4 regions of the Acidovorax sp. FHTAMBA genome follow, and region 2 is predicted to be linked to each of the others. Evidence: riboswitches for the same ligand, from Rfam matches in the RefSeq annotation. Region 2 holds a riboswitch; each other region holds the start of a gene.
The links. A riboswitch is a leader RNA that binds a small molecule or an ion and turns the genes downstream of it on or off. The one in region 2 is predicted to bind glycine.

Region 1 (4,123 bases), 1.0 Mb from region 2:
GTGTTGAGGAACAGGTTGCCCACTTTGGTCTTGCCAATCAGTGGCACATTGCTCGGCGTGGCCGGGCGCAGGCCGGTCCAGAACTGGGCCTGGCTCGCGTCGCCCGCGCCGGGAAAGAGTTGCTCCACACGCCGCACGATGGCCTCGCAGCGCACCTGGTTCAGATTGCGGTCGTAGCCGTTGAGTTCGGCCGTGCCTGCAATGCGCAGGCGGTCACCGCCGCGTTCGCTGGTGTAGCGCGAGAACACGAGCTTGAACTCGTCGTCCGTCAGGCTCACCTGGTGCGCCATCGATGCGTCCTTGACCGGCATGGTCACCGAATAGCCCTTGGCCGGGTAAATGGGCAGGCGAATGCCCAGTGGCTGCGCCAGCAGCGGGCTGAACGAACCCATGGCCATCACAAACGCATCGCCGCGCACGCGCTCGAAGCGGCCCTCGGCGTTGGTCACTTCCACATGGTCAATGCGGCCGCCTGCCTCGCGCAGTGCAGTGATGTGGTGGCCCATGCGGAACTGCACGCCCGCTGCCTCGCACAGCTTGGCCAGTTCGCGGGTGAACAGGTTGGCGTCGCCCGATTCGTCCTCGGCCGTGTAGGTGGCGCCCGCCAGCTGCGGGCGGATGTGGGCCAGCGCGGGTTCGAGGCGCACGGCTTCGTCGGCGCTGATCACCTGGCGCTCGCAGCCGAGCTGGCGCATCTGCTCGGCCGGTGCCAGCGCGCCGTCGAATTCCTTCTGGTTGGTATAAAAGTGCAGGATGCCCTGCGTGCGCTGGTCGTACTGGATGCCGGTGGCGGCGCGCAGCTGCTGCAGCGTGTCGCGGCTGTAGGTGCCCAGGCGCACGATCTGCTCGATGTTGTGGCGGGTGCGTGCCGGAGTGCAATTGCGCAGGAACGACAGGCCCCACAGCCACTGGCGCATGTCGGCGCGGATGCGGAACAGCAGAGGCGCATCTTCCTGGCCGAGCCACTGCAGCACCTTCAGCGGGGCACTGGGGTTGGCCCAGGGCTCGGCATGGCTCACCGAGATCTGGCCACCGTTGGCAAAGCTGGTCTCGGCGCCGGGCGTGCCCTGGCGGTCGATGACCGTGACCTCATGGCCGAGCTGCTGCAGGTAGTAAGCCGATGTCACGCCGAGCAAGCCGGCGCCCAAAACGATCACGCGCATTTTTGAAGCCTTTTAAGGGTTCAGCGCTTGATGGACATGCGTTGGCAGCTATTATTTAAATAGCAACAGCTGGCGCGCGTCTGCCAAGCTGCCGCTCCCCCTGTCCTTGGTACCTGAGAGATTCACCGCGCAGCCCACATGGCGCGCGGTTTGCTCCTTCGGTGCGCCACCACGCCAGGTGGGGTGGGGCGGCTCTCCAGACGGCTTTGATGAATGGTTGCAGTACGGAACCTGAGCGTGTATGGGAGTTTGCGCCTTCGGTGCAGTGGCGGGCCTCCAGCCCGTCCTGCTCTCCTGCGAGGCCGATTCTAGGGGTGAAGCCATTGCTTCAACCCGCCTTGCCGCGCTAATGCACCGCAATCGTTGCTGATGCAGGCGACGACCCGCCCCCACGCACCCGGGGGCCGGGTGGTGCGTTGGCGCGGTGGTGGTTCAAGCGTGCTCACTGGCGGTAGGGGTTGTCCGGGCGGCGGTCGTGGCGGTTGGGCACGCCGTCACGGTCGCGATCGCCGCGGTGGGCCATGCCATCACGGTCCCGGTCGCGGTGGTCGCGGTCATAGCGGTTCGGGACGCCATCACCATCGCGATCCCAGCGGCTGGGGCGCAGCTCCCAGCGGCCACCGTGCTCGACCCAGCGGGCCTCACGGTAGTGGTAGCCGGGCCGCGCCTTGATCCAGTGGCCCTGGTTCCAGACATGGCGGTGGCCGCGCCATTCCCAGTGGCCAGGCACCCACACCATATTGCGGCGGGGGCGCGGCATGACTTCGTAGCGTGCGGGCGGAGGCGCATGCTGCACCACCACAGGCGCCGGGCTCTGGTAGTGGCGGGCTTGTCCCGACTGGATGACAACGGTGGCGCTGGTCTGTGCCTGCGCCACCCCTGCGGCACCCAGCGAGAGCAGTGCGATGGAAAGGGCGGCGATTGCGTTGCGGGCCATGATGATCTCCTTGAGAAAGGCTCCCTGCGGAACCGGAGACTTCATCGTGCAGGCCCATCGTCAAGCCGCTGTAGGCAGATTGCGAAGTCTTGTGAAGTTGTGTTTCTCTGCGCGAGCCGGTTGCCCTGGCCCCTCAATGCCACGCCACCAGCGCGGCAATGGCGAGCAGCGCGGCCCAGGCCGGGTGCCGGCCGCGCGTGGCGCCGAGCACCAGCAACGCGCTGGCCAGCAGCGCGACCACGGCAACCTGGGCCAGCCACGTGCGCAGATCTGCATCGGCAGGTGCGTTGGCCAGGCGCCACAGCAGGGCACTCAGGGCCCAGCCCAGGATGGAGGCCAGATGCCATGTGGCCCAGAGAATGCGCACCTGCCATTCCCGCAGCACGGGGTGCCCGGCCGTGGGCACCATGCTCCGTGTGCGCAGCGTGCGAAACACCATGACCTCGCCCAGCACCGAGTGCACCACGCCCACCAGGGCCAGGCCCCCGGCCGCCATCATCAACAGCATGTTCATGCAGGGGTTCCTTTTTGTGAAGGATTCAGACGACCGGTCTGGTAGCGGCTTCGTCGCCATCCACTGCCAGAAAGCCTGCGCGGCGGGTGTGCACCCGGGCGCCCAGGCCGGTGAGCAGGTGCATGAGGCCCATCCACATGCGCTCGAACGAGGGCATCTCGCCCGGCACCTGCAACAGGTGCTGCCCCAGTGCGCGCTGGTGCCGTGCGGGCGTGATGGGGGGCGGCGTCTTGGCGCCGAAGTCGAAAACGGGCCGGGTGAAGGGCTCGATCTGCCAGGCCTGCATGTCGGCCAGTGCGGGGGCAAGTTCGGCGGTGTAGGTTTGCAGGGCGAGGTCGGCTTTCACGAGGCCCAGCGCCTGGTAGGCCTGCAGCACCAGCGCATCGCGTTGCGGGTCGGTGGGGGCGCGCAGCAGCGCTGACCACGCTTTGGCCACCTGGGTGCGAAAGTGTGCCGACAGTTCGCGCGTGCAGCCAAAGTCCAGCACGCCCACCGTGCCGTCTGGTGCGAACAGGAAGTTGCCGGGGTGCGGGTCGGCATGCACCCGGCCCAGCACAAAAATGCAGTGCATGAACCAGTCCCACAGGTGCTGCCCGGCCCGGTCGCGCTCGGCCTGCGCGGGCTGCGTCGCCAGCCAGGCGACCAGGGGTTGGCCCGGCAAAAACTGCTGCGTGAGCACCTGCGCCCGGGTGTGCGAAAGGATGGGCTCGGCCAGCACCACGCCCGGCCGCGCGGCGTGCCGGGCAAACCACTGCAGTTGTTCGGCCTCCTGCAGGTAGTCCACCTCGCGCAGCAGCGTGGCCTCGATCTCGTCCATGACGCTGGCCACCACGGCGTCTGCGGGCATGGGCATGCCGGTGTGCGCCAGTGCGCGCAGGGCGGTGCGCATGAGCTGCATGTCGCTCGTGATGGTGGCGGCGATGCCGGGGTATTGCACTTTCACGGCGACGGTGCCATGCCCCGCAAGCTGCGCGCGGTGCACCTGCCCCAGGCTGGCAGCGGCAAAGGCGGTGGGCTCGAAGTGGTCAAACAGCGCCTCAGGCTCCTGCCCGAACGCCTGGCGGAACACGCGGCCCACCAGCGCGCGGTTGAGCGGCGGGGCCTGGTGGTGGGCACGTGCGAGTTCTTGCCGAACGCCGCCGGGCAGCAGGCCCGGGTGCATGCTGAGCAGCTGCGACACTTTGAGCGCCGAACCCCGCAGCTGGCCTAGTGCGCCAAAGAGGATGCGACCGAGGGCAGCTTCGTGGTCGGCCTGCGCCTGGGCCGATGGTGTGCGGGCGCGGTGCCCCAGCTGGGCCACGCCGATGCGGGCGGCGGCCAGGCCCGTGATGGCACCGCGGGCGATGCGGCTGGTGCGCGGCGGCTCAGCGCTGGCCATGGCGGGGCGCGGCGGCCAGGCGCTGCAGCATGCTGCGAACGATCAGCCGATGAAATGGCGTGATGACTGCCATGTACGCGTGGCCCAGTGTGTTGTGGATGTGCACCACCGTGCTGAGGACCACGCTCGCA
Region 2 (4,123 bases):
GCGTCGTTGGAGGTGCCGGTCTTGCCCGCCACGTCGGGGCGGCCCAGCGCCCTGGCGCGCCTGCCGGTGCCGTGCTCGACCACGTCGCGCAGCATGCTGTCGAGCACGAAGGCGTTGCGCTCGGACACCACGGCGGCGCGGGGCGATGACCCTTGCGCCTCGTACAGCACCTCGCCGCCGCGCTCGCTCACGGTGCGGATCAGCCGGGGCTGTACCAGCGTGCCACCATTGGCAAACACGGCGTAGGCCTGCGTCAGCTGCAGTGGCGTGACTGCGCCCGCGCCCAGCGCCAGCGGCAGCCGGGCCGGGTTGAGCGCGGGGTCAAAACCAAAGCGGGTGGCGAACTGCTGCACATACTGCACTCCGGCCGCTTCCATCAGGTTGACCGCCACCATGTTCTTGGAACGCACCAGGCCGCGCCGCGCGGAAATGAAACCTTCGTAATTGCCACCATAGTTGCGCGGGCTCCAGGCGGCGCGACCGCGTGCGGCGGGGGTGACCACGCGCTGCGTATCGTCGACCAGCGTGCCCGGTGCATAGCCCTTCTCCAGCGCGGCAGAGAAGATGAACGGCTTGAAGGTGGAGCCGGGCTGACGCAGGGCCTGCACCGCATGGTCGAACTGGTTCAGTGCGTGGTCGAAGCCGCCCGCGAGCGCCAGAATCTCCCCGGTGTCCGTGTCCATGGAGACCAGCGCCCCTTCCATGCCGGGCAGCTGCGCAAGGCTCCACTGCTGGCGTGCGTCGGCCACCACGCGAATCACCGCGCCCGATGAAATGCGCCGCTGCGTGGGCGTATCGGGCGCCAAGGCCTCGCGGGCGCTGGCAGTCAGGCGGCTGCGCGGAATCTGCACGCGCGTGCCGTCGCGCAGCAGCGCAGAAATGCCGCCCGCCTGCGACGCCTCGCGCACCAGGGCCACCCGCAGTTCACCGCTGTCCCGGTACGGCGCCAGCGCTGCACTCAGGGCCCGGGGGTGGCCGTTTCGGGCGGCCTCGGTGTGCGATAAGCGTGCCTCGGGGCCCGCATAGCCCTGCGACGCCTGCGCGCGCAGCAGCCCGGCGCGCAGCGCGCGCGTGGCGGCCTGCTGCTCTGCCAGGCGCAGGGTGGTGACCACATCCAAGCCCAGCGAATACGCCGCTTCTCCAAACCGGTCCACCACCATCTTGCGCGCTTGTTCCACGGCAAACGCTGCGGCAGGGTCGATGGAACGTGGCTGCGTGCGCAAAGCGAGCACCTCGGCACTGGCCGCGTCGTAAGCGGCGGTGTCCAGGTAGCCCAGCGCGTGCATGCGCTGCAGGATGTATTGCTGGCGCACGGTGGCGCGTTCGCGGTTGGCCACCGGGTTGTAGGCCGAAGGCGCCTTGGGCAGGCCGGCCAGCATCGCGGCCTCGGCCACTGTCAGCTCGTCCAGCGTCTTGTCGAAGTACACCGACGCGGCCGCTGCAAACCCGTAGGCCCGCTCGCCCAGGTAGATCTGGTTCATGTACAGCTCCAGGATCTTGTCCTTGCTGTACATGGCCTCCAGCTTGTAGGCCAGCAGGATCTCCATGAGCTTGCGGCTGTAGGTTTTGACACGGCTCAGAAAGAACACCCGCGCCACCTGCATGGTGATGGTGCTCGCGCCCTGGGCGTGCTCGCCAGACACCACATTGCGCAGCGCAGCGCGCGCCAGGCCGGTGAAGTCCACCGCGCCGTGCTCGTAAAACCGCGCATCCTCAATCGCCAGCAGCGCCTGGCGCACGTGCGCCGGTATGTGGCCAATGGGCACGAAATCGCGGCGCTCTTCGCCGAACTCCGCCAGCAGGCTGCCGTCGGCGGCATAAATGCGCAGGGGCAACATGGGGTCGTAGTCGGCCAGGTGGTCTACCGTGGGTAACTGTTGCCACAGCAGGTGCAGCACCCAGGCCCCACCGGCGCTGCCGGCCAGCACCAGACCGGCCAGGAAGCCGCAGAGAAATTTGAGCGCCGAGCGCTTATTGGGCGCCACGGCAGGCGCGGCAGCAGAGGGTGATGAAGACATCCAGAGGGATTTCGGGCTGAGCAGTACCCGTCGATGACGGGCCTGCGGCGCCTCTCCCCCTGTCCTTGGTACCTGAGAGTTTCAGCTGCGGTGGCAGCCAGCCCCTTCGGTGGGCCCCCGCCCGCGTTGCGCAGTGCGGCGGCCTCTCTCCAGTCGGCGATGGTCTCTTGCGGTCCGGTGTGCCTGAGCGATGATGGGAGTTTGCGCCTTCGGCGGGGGCGGTGCCGCCCCTCTCTCCCGCAAGATAAGGGTTTACTCTAACCCACGCGCACAAACCAAACCCGGCCCCAAGGGTATTGACGGCCCTGGGCGGGCCGCTTACAGGGCGGCTTCGAGGATGCGACGGCTCACGGCGGGCGTGATCTCGCGCTGCTCGCCCAGCTGCACCATGCCATGCGCTTCGAGCTGCGCCACCACGGTGGTGACCACCTCGGCACCCAGACCGTAGCCCGACAGGCGCGTGGCGATGCCCATGCTTTCAAAGAAATCACGCGTGCGCTCGATGGCGGCGGTGATGCGCTCGTCGTCGGTGCCCGTGGTGATGCCCCACACGCGCTCGCCGTACTGCAAGAGCTTTTCGCGCTTGGCCACCCGGCGCTCGTTGAGCAGCGCGGGCAGCACGATGGCCAAGGTGCGCGCGTGGTCGATGCCGTGCAACGCGGTCAGCTCGTGGCCGATCATGTGCGTGGCCCAGTCCTGCGGCACGCCGGCGCCGATGAGGCCGTTGAGCGCCATGGTGGCGGCCCACATCAGGTTGGCGCGGTCGTCATACACCGGCTCTTGTGCTGTCAGCAGGCGCGGGCCCACCTCGATCAGCGTCTGCAGGATGCCTTCGGCAAAACGGTCCTGCACGGGCGCGTTGACCGGGTAGGTCAGGTACTGCTCCACCGTGTGCACAAACGCATCCACCACGCCATTGGCCAGCTGCTGGGGCGGCAGGGTGTAGGTCTTGGTGGGGTCGAGCACCGAGAACTGCGGGTAGGTGTGCCGGCTGCTGAAAGGCAGCTTGGCCCCCTTGGCGCGGTGGGTGATGACGCTGCCGCTGTTCATCTCCGAGCCTGTGGCGGGCAGCGTGAGGACAGCACCAAACGGCAGCGCACTCTTCACGTTGCGGCCGTATTTTTCAAGGATTGACCAGGGCTCCCCCTCCAGCGGAACGGCGGCCGCGATGAACTTGGTGGCGTCGATCACCGAGCCGCCGCCCACGGCCAGCAAAAAGTCAAACCCGCCCTCGCGGATCTGCGCCACGGCCTTCATGCAGGTCTCGTAACTCGGGTTGGGCTCGATGCCGCTGAAGGTGGCGTGCTGGCGCTCGCCCAGCGCGGCGCGCACTTCGGTCAGCGTGCCGGTCTTTTCGGCGCTGGCGCCACCCACGAGGATCAGCACCTTGGCGGCAGCGGGCACGAGCTTGGCCAAGTCGGCAATGCGGCCTTGGCCGAAGGCGATGTGGGTGGGGTTGTGGAAGTCGAAATTCAGCATGGGATGAGTGTTTCTGGTGGGGGCTGCCTGCAGGGCGCTTGCCGCTGGCGGGCCGGGAACAACGATTGTGCGGCGCCGCCACGCGGAGCACCCGTCACACGCGCGATAACCCCACGGGTGCCGCCGTGCCACTGCGCCATTCAAAATACTGTCTATATACACAGTATTCGGGTATAAATCGGGACACCATTTTTTGGAGGAGCCCCTGCCCATGCTGGACCACATGACTTTCCGCGTGACCGACATCGCCCGCGCCAAGGCGTTTTACAGCGCCGCCCTGGCGCCATTGGGTTACACCCTTTGTTTTGAAGGCAACTACGGCGCCAACATGCTGGGCCTTGCCTACGCAGACCCGTCCGAGCCGGATGGCAAGAAGGCCGATGTGTGGTTCATCGACGGCCCCTCGCCGTACGGTGGTCCACCAGCCACCGCAGGCTGCCACCTGGCGTGGCGCGCCCAAAGCCGCGCACAGGTGGACACTTTCTACGCCGCCGCCATCGCCGCCGGGGGCAAGGACAACGGGGCCCCGGGCCTGCGGCCCGACTACCACGCGCACTACTACGGCGCGTTTGTCATTGACCCGGAAGGCAACAACGTAGAGGCGGTGTGCCACCTGCCAGGGTAAG
Region 3 (4,123 bases), 1.8 Mb from region 2:
CTTGAGTTCGGCCAGCGCCGCGGCTTCCGTGATGGGCGCGGGCAGGTCCATCGCGCTGCTGCGGGCGATGGAGCGCGGCACGATGGAGTCAATCAGCGCCCGGCGCGACGCCTCGCCAATCACGGACAGCATGTGGGCTTCATCCGCTGCGTCGATGCCGATGTGGCGGGGCAGGAATTCGGCGGCGTTCTCCAGAGCGGAAAGGGGCAGGGCGGCGGTCATGGGCGGGCGTTCGGGTGCTATTAAAAAAGAAGCTGCTGGCGCTTGTTGCTTGGTTGATTCAGCGTGTTTTATGGCTGAAAGCCAATGAAATCAAGCGCAGGCAGCTATGGTTTTTCTATGAAAGCGTCAAGGCCCTCAGGCGCTGGCGGCAAAGGCTGAGTAGGCGGCTTCGTCCAGCAGCGCATCGAGCTGGCTGGCGTCGCTGAGCTTGACCTTGAAGAACCAGCCGGCATTGAGCGGGTCGGAGTTGGCCAGCGAGGGGTCGGCGCGCAGCGCTTCGTTGACTTCCACCACTTCGCCGGAGACGGGCATGTACACGTCAGCCGCAGCCTTGACGGACTCCACCACGCCCGCGACATCGCCCTGCGCAAACGTGGCGCCGACGGCGGGCAGATCTACGAACACCACGTCACCGAGGGCATCCTGGGCATGCACGGTGATGCCGACCACGGCCGCATTGGCGTCGGCGACGTTGATCCACTCGTGGTCTTTGGAAAATTTGACGGTCATGGAAAGGCTCCTCAAGCAATGGGGAAAAAAATGAAGGAATCTGCAATGTAGCGGGCGCAGGCGTGGTCGGCACGCAGCGCCGGCGGAAATCAGCCACGGAAGTAGTTGGCGGGCACAAACGGCAGGGCGCGCACCTCCATCGGCACGGCCTTGCCGCGCACGATGGCGTTCACGCGCGTGCCGATGGCTGCAAAGGCGGGCGCCACATAGCCCATGGCCACGGGCTCGTTCACCGTGGGCCCCAGCAGGCCGCTGGTGACTTCGCCGATTTTTTGCCCATCGGTGCTTTGCAGCTCGGTGTGTTCGCGCACCGGTACACGTTCCAGCGCGACCAGGCCCACTCGCTTGCGCTGCAGGCTGGCGGGGTTGTCGATCTGCGCCAGCACCTTGTCGGCGCCCGGGAAGCCGCCAGCACGCGCGCCACCGGTGCGGCGCACCTTCTGGATGGCCCAGTTCAGGCCCGCTTCGGGCGGCGTGGTGGTGGTGTCAATGTCGTTGCCATACAGGCACAGGCCGGCTTCCAGGCGCAGCGAATTGCGGGCGCCCAGGCCAATGGGCTTCACTTCTGGCTGGGCCAGCAGCGCGCGGGCAAGGGTTTCGGCCTGGGCGGCGGGCACCGAGATTTCAAAGCCGTCCTCGCCGGTGTAGCCACTGCGGGTCACGAAGCAGTCGCAGCCTGCAATGCTGAATGCACCACCGGTCATGAACACCAGCTTTTCCACACCGGGCGCCAGGCGTGCAAGGGCAGTGGCCGCCTGCGGGCCCTGCAGCGCCAGCAGGCCGTGGTCGGGCATCGGCACCACCTTGCAACGCTGGTCGATGCGCGCCTGGATGTGCGCGATGTCGTCCACCTTGCACGCGCCGTTGACGATGACAAACAGGGTGGGCTCGCCGTCCACCACGCCCTGGTTGAAGAACATCAGGTCATCCATGACCGTGCCTTCGTCGGTGAGCAGCAGGCCGTAGCGCTGCTTGCCCACGGGCAGGTCGATCACATCCACGGGCATCAGGGTTTCGAAGGCTGCGGCGGCATCGGGGCCCACCAGCTTGAGCTGGCCCATGTGCGAGACGTCGAACAGGCCGGCGGCCGTGCGCGTGTGCACATGCTCGGCCATGAGGCCCGCGGGGTACTGCACGGGCATGGAATATCCGGCAAACGGCACCATGCGGGCGCCCAGCTCGGTGTGCAGGGCGTTCAGGGGCGTGGCAAGCAGGGGGGCGTTGGCTGACGACATGGCGGAACTCCGGGGCAAATGGGGGCCGTAGCCACCACGGTGGCCACGGGATTTGCCCTGCTGTCCGCTTTACCTGAGAGATTCGCCCCACTGCCCTGGCTGGCCGTGCGGTTTGCTCCTTCGGTGGATGGCCTCATAACGCGGTGCGGCGGGCCATCTCTCTCCAGCAAGGGAACGCCCGCATCACTGCGGGCGGTTGTCAGTCCTTTTGCCTGAGCGTTCGGCTGTTGCCTGCGCCTTCGGCGGTGCGGTGGCCCTTAGGGCTGGCACTCTCTCCTGACCGGGCGATTCTAGTGCAGTGTTTGACGCTTGATGGCGCAAACAAGAAAAATGGATTTTTGGCACTGGCAAGGCGCAAACCACAGCGATACCGGGCGGTATCGCGAGGATTTGCAACGCGGCCATGGCCGAAAAGACGTTTTCTTGCGTGCCAGAAAGCGTGAAACACTGCACTCGCTACTTTGCGTAGACCAGATCCCGCAAACCCAGCGACAGCTGCGGCACGTAGGTCACGATCATGAGGCACGCCATGATGACCAGCACGAACGGAATCAAATGCCCCACGATGCGGTCCAGCGATATGCGCGCCACCGTGCAGGCCGCAAACAGGTTCACGCCAAACGGCGGCGTGATCATGCCCATGGCCAGGTTCACCACCATGATGAGTCCGAAGTGCACCGGGTCCACACCAAAGTGCATGGCCACCGGTGCCAGGATGGGCGCCAGCACAATGATGGCGGCGCTGGTCTCGATGAACATGCCGATGATGAACAGCGCCGCGTTCACGCCCAGCAGGAAGAGCGTGGGCGACTGCAGCACCGCTTCCAGCCAGCGGCCAATCGCATCGGGTACACCCGCACGGGTGATGAGAAAGGCAAACAGCCCGGCGTTGGCAATGATGAACATGATCACGGCCGACGAGATGGCCGACTTGCGCAGGATGCCGAACAGGTCCTTGATGCGGATCTCGCGGTAGATCACCACGCCGATGACGAGCGCATAGAACACCGCCACAGCCGATGCCTCGGTGGGCGTGAAGATGCCGCCGTAGATGCCGCCCAGGATGATGACCGGCATCAGCAGCGCCCAGCCCGCCTGCAGCGTGGCCCGGCCCAGGGGCATGCGGCCGTCACCGTCGTTCTTGCCCCAGCCCTTCCATTTGCAATAGGCCCATACGAAAAGCATCAATGCGCCACTGATAAGAACGCCCGGGCCAAAGCCTGCGATGAACAGCTCACCGATCGACACCTCGGCGCTCACGCCATACAGGATGAGCGGAATCGAGGGCGGGATGATCACGCCCAGCTCGGCACTGGTGGCCTGCAGCGCGGCGGCATAGCTGGTGGGGTAGCCGTGCTTGATGAGCGCCGGGATCAGGATGGCGCCAATCGCAAACGTGGTGGCCACCGACGAGCCCGACACGGCTGCAAAGATCATGCAGGTGAGCACGCAGGTCATGGGCAGGCCGCCCTGCACCCCGCCCACGATGCTCTTGGCAAACTCCACCAGCCGGCGCGAGATGCCGCCGGTTTCCATCAGGTTGCCCGCCAGGATGAAGAACGGAATGGCGGCCAGCGGAAACTTGTTGATCGAGGCGAACATCTCCTTGACCGAGATGAGCATGTTGGCATTGGCCACCTGGATGCCCAGGATGGAGGCCAGGCCGATGGAGACGGCCACGGACACGGTGAGTGCAAAACACAGCACCATGGTGGTGATCATGACTGGAGTCATTGGTGGACCCCCACGCTCGGCATTGCATGTTCTCGCTGCCCCCCGAGGGGGCCGTTCGCTCGCTTGAGGCGGCTCGTCGCGTCGCTCATTGCGCAGTCTCCAGCTCAAGGCGGTGGGGGTCGACCAGGCAGCCGATGATGCCGATGACGCTGAACACGCCGCCCACCGGCATGGCCACGTAGGCCCAGAACATGGAGACGGATTCGAGCCCCGCCATCGACTGCACGCCACCGCGCTGCGCATAGTCCCAGCCCCACCAGATGATCACGCCAATCAGCGCCAGCGCAGCCAGCGCCACGATGTAGTCGAGCACCCTGCGCACACGCGGTGGGCTCCAGCGGTAGAGCACGTCCACGCTCACCATTGCGCCCTGGCGAAACGCGCTGGGGATGGCCAGAAACACCATCCAGATCAGGCTGAAG
Region 4 (4,123 bases), 1.6 Mb from region 2:
GCGTTAAGTTCTTCCTCCAACTCCTTGATGGTGGGGGACAGCGGCGACTGGTCGATGTGAAGCCGCTCTGCAGCCCGCGCAAAGTGCAGTTCTTCCGCGACAGCAAGGAAGCAGCGCAGATGCCGAAGCTCCATGGCCTCTTTTCCTTTGTTCGTTAGTGCGCCACCGACTGCTTGTAAACCTGCCGTCCTGACGCATTGCTTCCTTGAACTTCCTTGTGCCGTCTCTGCGCTCAGCGGCGCATTGCCGATCACTTGGTCGATTGTCCTGTAGCGCATATCAGATAGTCCTTGCCGATGCAGTCGGCAATGCCACCCCCGCAGCGCGACTGCGCCAATCAAGCATCGTCTGATGCTTCGTACACGGGATTCGAGCGCTGTGCCTCTGCGACCTCAGCTCGCGTTGCGGCATCACGCCCGCGTCGGCCCCCATCGAATGGCGACAGGTCCAAGCTCGGAATGCTCTACTAGGTGCAGTTTGTCAACTTTGACAAGCTGTGGTCTCGCTTTAAGTGTCGTATCACAGCAATGGCCCCGTTCTGCGGCCTCACAAGCAAGATGAAGCGCAGCCGGGACTTTCTGCGGAGAGATCCGTCTCTGATCTATGCCAAATACGCAATTCACAGTAATCTGCATATTAATGCATATTAATGCATATTAATCACACGATTTTGTGCATTATTTTGCAGAATTGTAAGAGGACGTATGAACGCCGCCTTTGTTATCCAACCATCAAGAGTTAAACGAATTGCGAGACATTGGAGAGCGTGCGCGCGGACAACTTCGTTGCGGTCAGCTTGGACGCGGGCATGCCGTTGCGGTCAGCTTGGACGCGGGCATGCCGAACAACGTGGACTTGTCATCCGACAAGCAATTGCTGCGTGCCCTGGAGACGTGGCACCCCAAGTACCTCTAATGGTGGAAGGAATGGGTTCTGCTTGGAGCGGCTCAGCTGCCAGCAGGACAACCATCGCATGCTGGGAGCTTTCAACGAGCTCACGCCGGACTGAGTCTCCTTCTTCATGTTCACCTGCTTCACCGACCGCGACGGCAAGATGCAGCTCGCCGCGCTGGCCGAAAGCGGCTTCGACCCCTTGTTGCGCTCCTGCCGTTTCATGTTGACCGAGGAGGCACATCACCTGTTAGTGGGTGAGACAGGCGTGCAGCGTACCATCGAGGCACCTGCTCGGCCATGGTGAAGGCGGGCATCACCGACCCTTACGACGTAGAGCGCGTGCGCGCGCTCGGTGTGGTCGACCTGCCGCTGCTGCAACGCAAGGCCAACTTCCACATGAGCTTGACGCGGGACCTGTTCGGCAGTGAGATTTCGCGCAATGGCGGCGAGGCGTTCAGCGCTGGACTGAAGGGCCGCCTCAACGAAGCCAAGCTCAGCGACGACCAAAAGCTGCAAGACGCCTTGTGCCGGTCACCCAGGTGGTCGATGGTGAGCTGGGGGGAACCAGGTGCCAGCGCTGCGCGCGATAAATTGCCGCCTGCTGGAGGACTACATCGCCGATTGCCGGGGGCATCGACCGCAAATGGGCGGTGCCAAAGGCCAAAAACGCCCAAAAACGGCGTCATCCGGTGCCGCGCGGCAAATCACGAAGGCTTGTTCAGCGTAGCCTAAGCGCATTGAGCGCATTGAAGCGCAGTTTAAGCCATGCTCTCCACTGGCACGGGCAGTGGCATGCGTACTCTGTCCCAGCGTTCTACGTGTTGGCCCAACTGGTAAGCCGTGATAGCCGACAGCGTCCAACCCAGATGGCCGTGACCGGTGTTGTAAAACACGTTGGCGTACCTTCCTGGACCTACGCGCGGCATCATGTTGGGCAGCATCGGGCGCAGGCCTGCCCAGGGTTCGACCCGACGCGTGCTCACGTCAGGAAAACACTGGTTCACCCAGCTAACCAGCGGCCGAATGCGATCAGCACGGATGTCGAGGTTGTAGCCGTTGAACTCTGCCGTACCGGCCACTCGGAAGCGGTTGAGGCCTAAGCGACTCGTGACCAGCTTGGTCTCGTCATCGAGCAGGCTGACCTGCGGCGCAGCGGCCTGGCTCTGTTCATCGTCGAGCATGACGGTGATGGAATACCCCTTGACCGGGTAGACGTTGAGCCGGTCGCCGAGCTGTGCACCCAGCGCGCGGCTGCGCACGCCGGCGCAGACTACAACCCCGTCTGCGTCGATCTCCGTCCCATTTGCCAGCATCACCTGGGCAGTTTTGCCCGTGCTCCGTACACGTTCCACGGTGTGGGCGGTCATGAATTTCACGCCCAAACGAGAACATGCCAAGCTCAGTCCGTGCGTGAACTTGTGGATGTCGCCTGTGCTGTCGCTCTCGGTGTACCAGCCCCCAAAAAATTCGCCGGTGAGCGTTGGTTCGATGGCGCGCATTTCATCGGGGGTGACGGCTCGGCGTGGAAGGCCACCTTCTGCCAAAAGCTTTGATACCTGGCCTGCATGCTCGAAACCAGCGCGGTCTCGATAGATGTGCAGGATGCCGCGCTCCTTCAAGTCGAAATCGATGCCCTCGTCCCGCGCCCAGCTGAACAGGTGCTCACGCGCGGCAACGGCCAGGCGCGTGGTAGCGACCGTGTTGTCGCGGTACTTCGGAATGGACGCAGCGAACTCTGCAAACCAGCTGAGCTTGTGCCAACTCGGGCGCGGATTGACCAGGAGGGGGGCGTCCGCCGTGAACATCCACTTCAAGCCCTTGACCAAGGTGGACGCATGGGTCCAGACCTCGGCATTGGAGGCAGACAGTTGCCCGCCGTTGGCATGGCTGGTTTCCATGCCCGCATAGCGGTGTTTTTCGATGAGGGTGACTTCGTGGCCAGCACGGGCCAATGCGTAGGCGCTGGTGACGCCGGTGATGCCGCCGCCGATAACGATGAGGTGTGCCATGGGAGTCTCGCGTTCAAAGCCGTCAAACAGGTAGGCATGGGCCGCACACTGCGTGCGGCCCATGACCCCCTCTGTTTGGGACCTGAGAGATTCACCAGCGCTCGCGCTGATTTGCTCCTGCGGCGGGCCGGGGGACGAGTCCCGGCCACTCTTCAGAGTTTGTTGCGTATTGACCGGTCCTTTTGCCTGAGAGTTTCCGGGGCGGTTGCTCCTTCGGCGCCAGCCCATTTCACAGGCCGGGCTCTCCCGATCGATACAGTGTTGATATTACTGTGGTTGTAGCTGTATCGATTTGGCGATGGCGCGAAATTGGTGGATTCCATCGAGATAGGCTTTGTCTACTGCGGCTAGCGGAAGCGGTTTCGCCAGCAATTGGCTGTTCGCTTCCAGTGCCTGGTGCACGCCCGGGTCGGCCAGCGTCTCCGTGATGGCTTTATGCAAAGCAACGACAACTGGCTCGGGCGTGTCCTTCTTCACGAAGTAGCCCGTCCAGATGTTGAAGGTGAAGTCCTTAAGTTGCTTGCTCTCGGTAATGGCGGGAAAGCCCTTCACGCCCTCAAGCCGTTCGCTGTTGAGCATGGCGAGCACCTGAAGACGATTTTGCTTGTGCATCTCGTCATACTTCTTGCCATACGGTGCCAGAAAGAAATCGACCTGGTTGGCCATTAAGTCCTGCTCGGCCGGCGCCGAGCCACGGTAGGGCACATGGACCATCGGAATTCCCGTCACCTTGGAGAGGTGCTCGCCCAACAAATGGTAGAACGAACCTGGGCCTACGCTGGCGTAGGTCACGGGGCGGCCCTGCTGCGCCGCCTTTCGGGCATGGTCGAGGAACTCGTCGACAGTGCTGACGGGCAGGCCCTTACGGGCCAGGAAAGCAATCTGTGCCGTTGCGATCATCTGCACGAGGCGGAAGTCCTCGCTCTTAAATTTGATGGACGCGATGGCCAGTGGGGCCAAAATGAGTTCATTGGGCGAGCCCTGGAAAAGCTGATAGCCGTCGCTCGGGGCGTTGAGCACCTTCTGCGCGGCGATAGAGCCGCTCGCGCCACCCAGGTTCTCGATCACTACGGGTTGTCCCAGCTGCTTGCCCAGTGTGTTGTTGACCGAGCGGGCGATGACGTCAGACAGGCCCCCGGCCGGGTAAGGCACCAGCATTGTCACCGGACGAGTCGGATAGTTCTGTGCCTGGGCCATGCCTGAAAGGGCGGCCAGGGCGA

Region 1: it holds a riboswitch for glycine, as region 2 does, so the genes downstream of both, AAFF19_RS20990 (D-amino acid dehydrogenase) here and AAFF19_RS03625 (PBP1A family penicillin-binding protein) in region 2, are expected to answer to the same signal.
Region 3: it holds a riboswitch for glycine, as region 2 does, so the genes downstream of both, gcvT (glycine cleavage system aminomethyltransferase GcvT) here and AAFF19_RS03625 (PBP1A family penicillin-binding protein) in region 2, are expected to answer to the same signal.
Region 4: it holds a riboswitch for glycine, as region 2 does, so the genes downstream of both, AAFF19_RS11080 (D-amino acid dehydrogenase) here and AAFF19_RS03625 (PBP1A family penicillin-binding protein) in region 2, are expected to answer to the same signal.

What each region holds. Positions count from the first base shown of each region.
Region 1 covers NZ_CP152407.1:4,499,040-4,503,162, reverse strand. The annotation lists gene AAFF19_RS20990 (D-amino acid dehydrogenase) at 1-1,163, opposite strand, end outside; glycine riboswitch at 1,254-1,373, opposite strand; gene AAFF19_RS20985 (YXWGXW repeat-containing protein) at 1,606-2,100, opposite strand; gene AAFF19_RS20980 (hypothetical protein) at 2,234-2,614, opposite strand; gene AAFF19_RS20975 (AarF/ABC1/UbiB kinase family protein) at 2,640-3,992, opposite strand; gene AAFF19_RS20970 (DUF2867 domain-containing protein) at 3,979-4,123, opposite strand, start outside.
Region 2 covers NZ_CP152407.1:777,142-781,264, reverse strand. The annotation lists gene AAFF19_RS03625 (PBP1A family penicillin-binding protein) at 1-2,018, opposite strand, end outside; glycine riboswitch at 2,179-2,268, opposite strand; gene AAFF19_RS03620 (iron-containing alcohol dehydrogenase) at 2,337-3,497, opposite strand; gene AAFF19_RS03615 (VOC family protein) at 3,709-4,122, shown strand.
Region 3 covers NZ_CP152407.1:2,588,351-2,592,473, forward strand. The annotation lists gene gcvP (aminomethyl-transferring glycine dehydrogenase) at 1-222, opposite strand, end outside; gene gcvH (glycine cleavage system protein GcvH) at 358-732, opposite strand; gene gcvT (glycine cleavage system aminomethyltransferase GcvT) at 822-1,967, opposite strand; glycine riboswitch at 2,018-2,144, opposite strand; glycine riboswitch at 2,166-2,248, opposite strand; gene AAFF19_RS12230 (TRAP transporter large permease) at 2,424-3,701, opposite strand; gene AAFF19_RS12235 (TRAP transporter small permease) at 3,787-4,123, opposite strand, start outside.
Region 4 covers NZ_CP152407.1:2,347,611-2,351,733, forward strand. The annotation lists gene AAFF19_RS11065 (LysR family transcriptional regulator) at 1-134, opposite strand, end outside; gene AAFF19_RS11070 (hypothetical protein) at 1,022-1,198, shown strand; gene AAFF19_RS11075 (hypothetical protein) at 1,192-1,626, shown strand; gene AAFF19_RS11080 (D-amino acid dehydrogenase) at 1,653-2,966, opposite strand; glycine riboswitch at 3,068-3,162, opposite strand; gene AAFF19_RS11085 (tripartite tricarboxylate transporter substrate binding protein) at 3,171-4,123, opposite strand, start outside.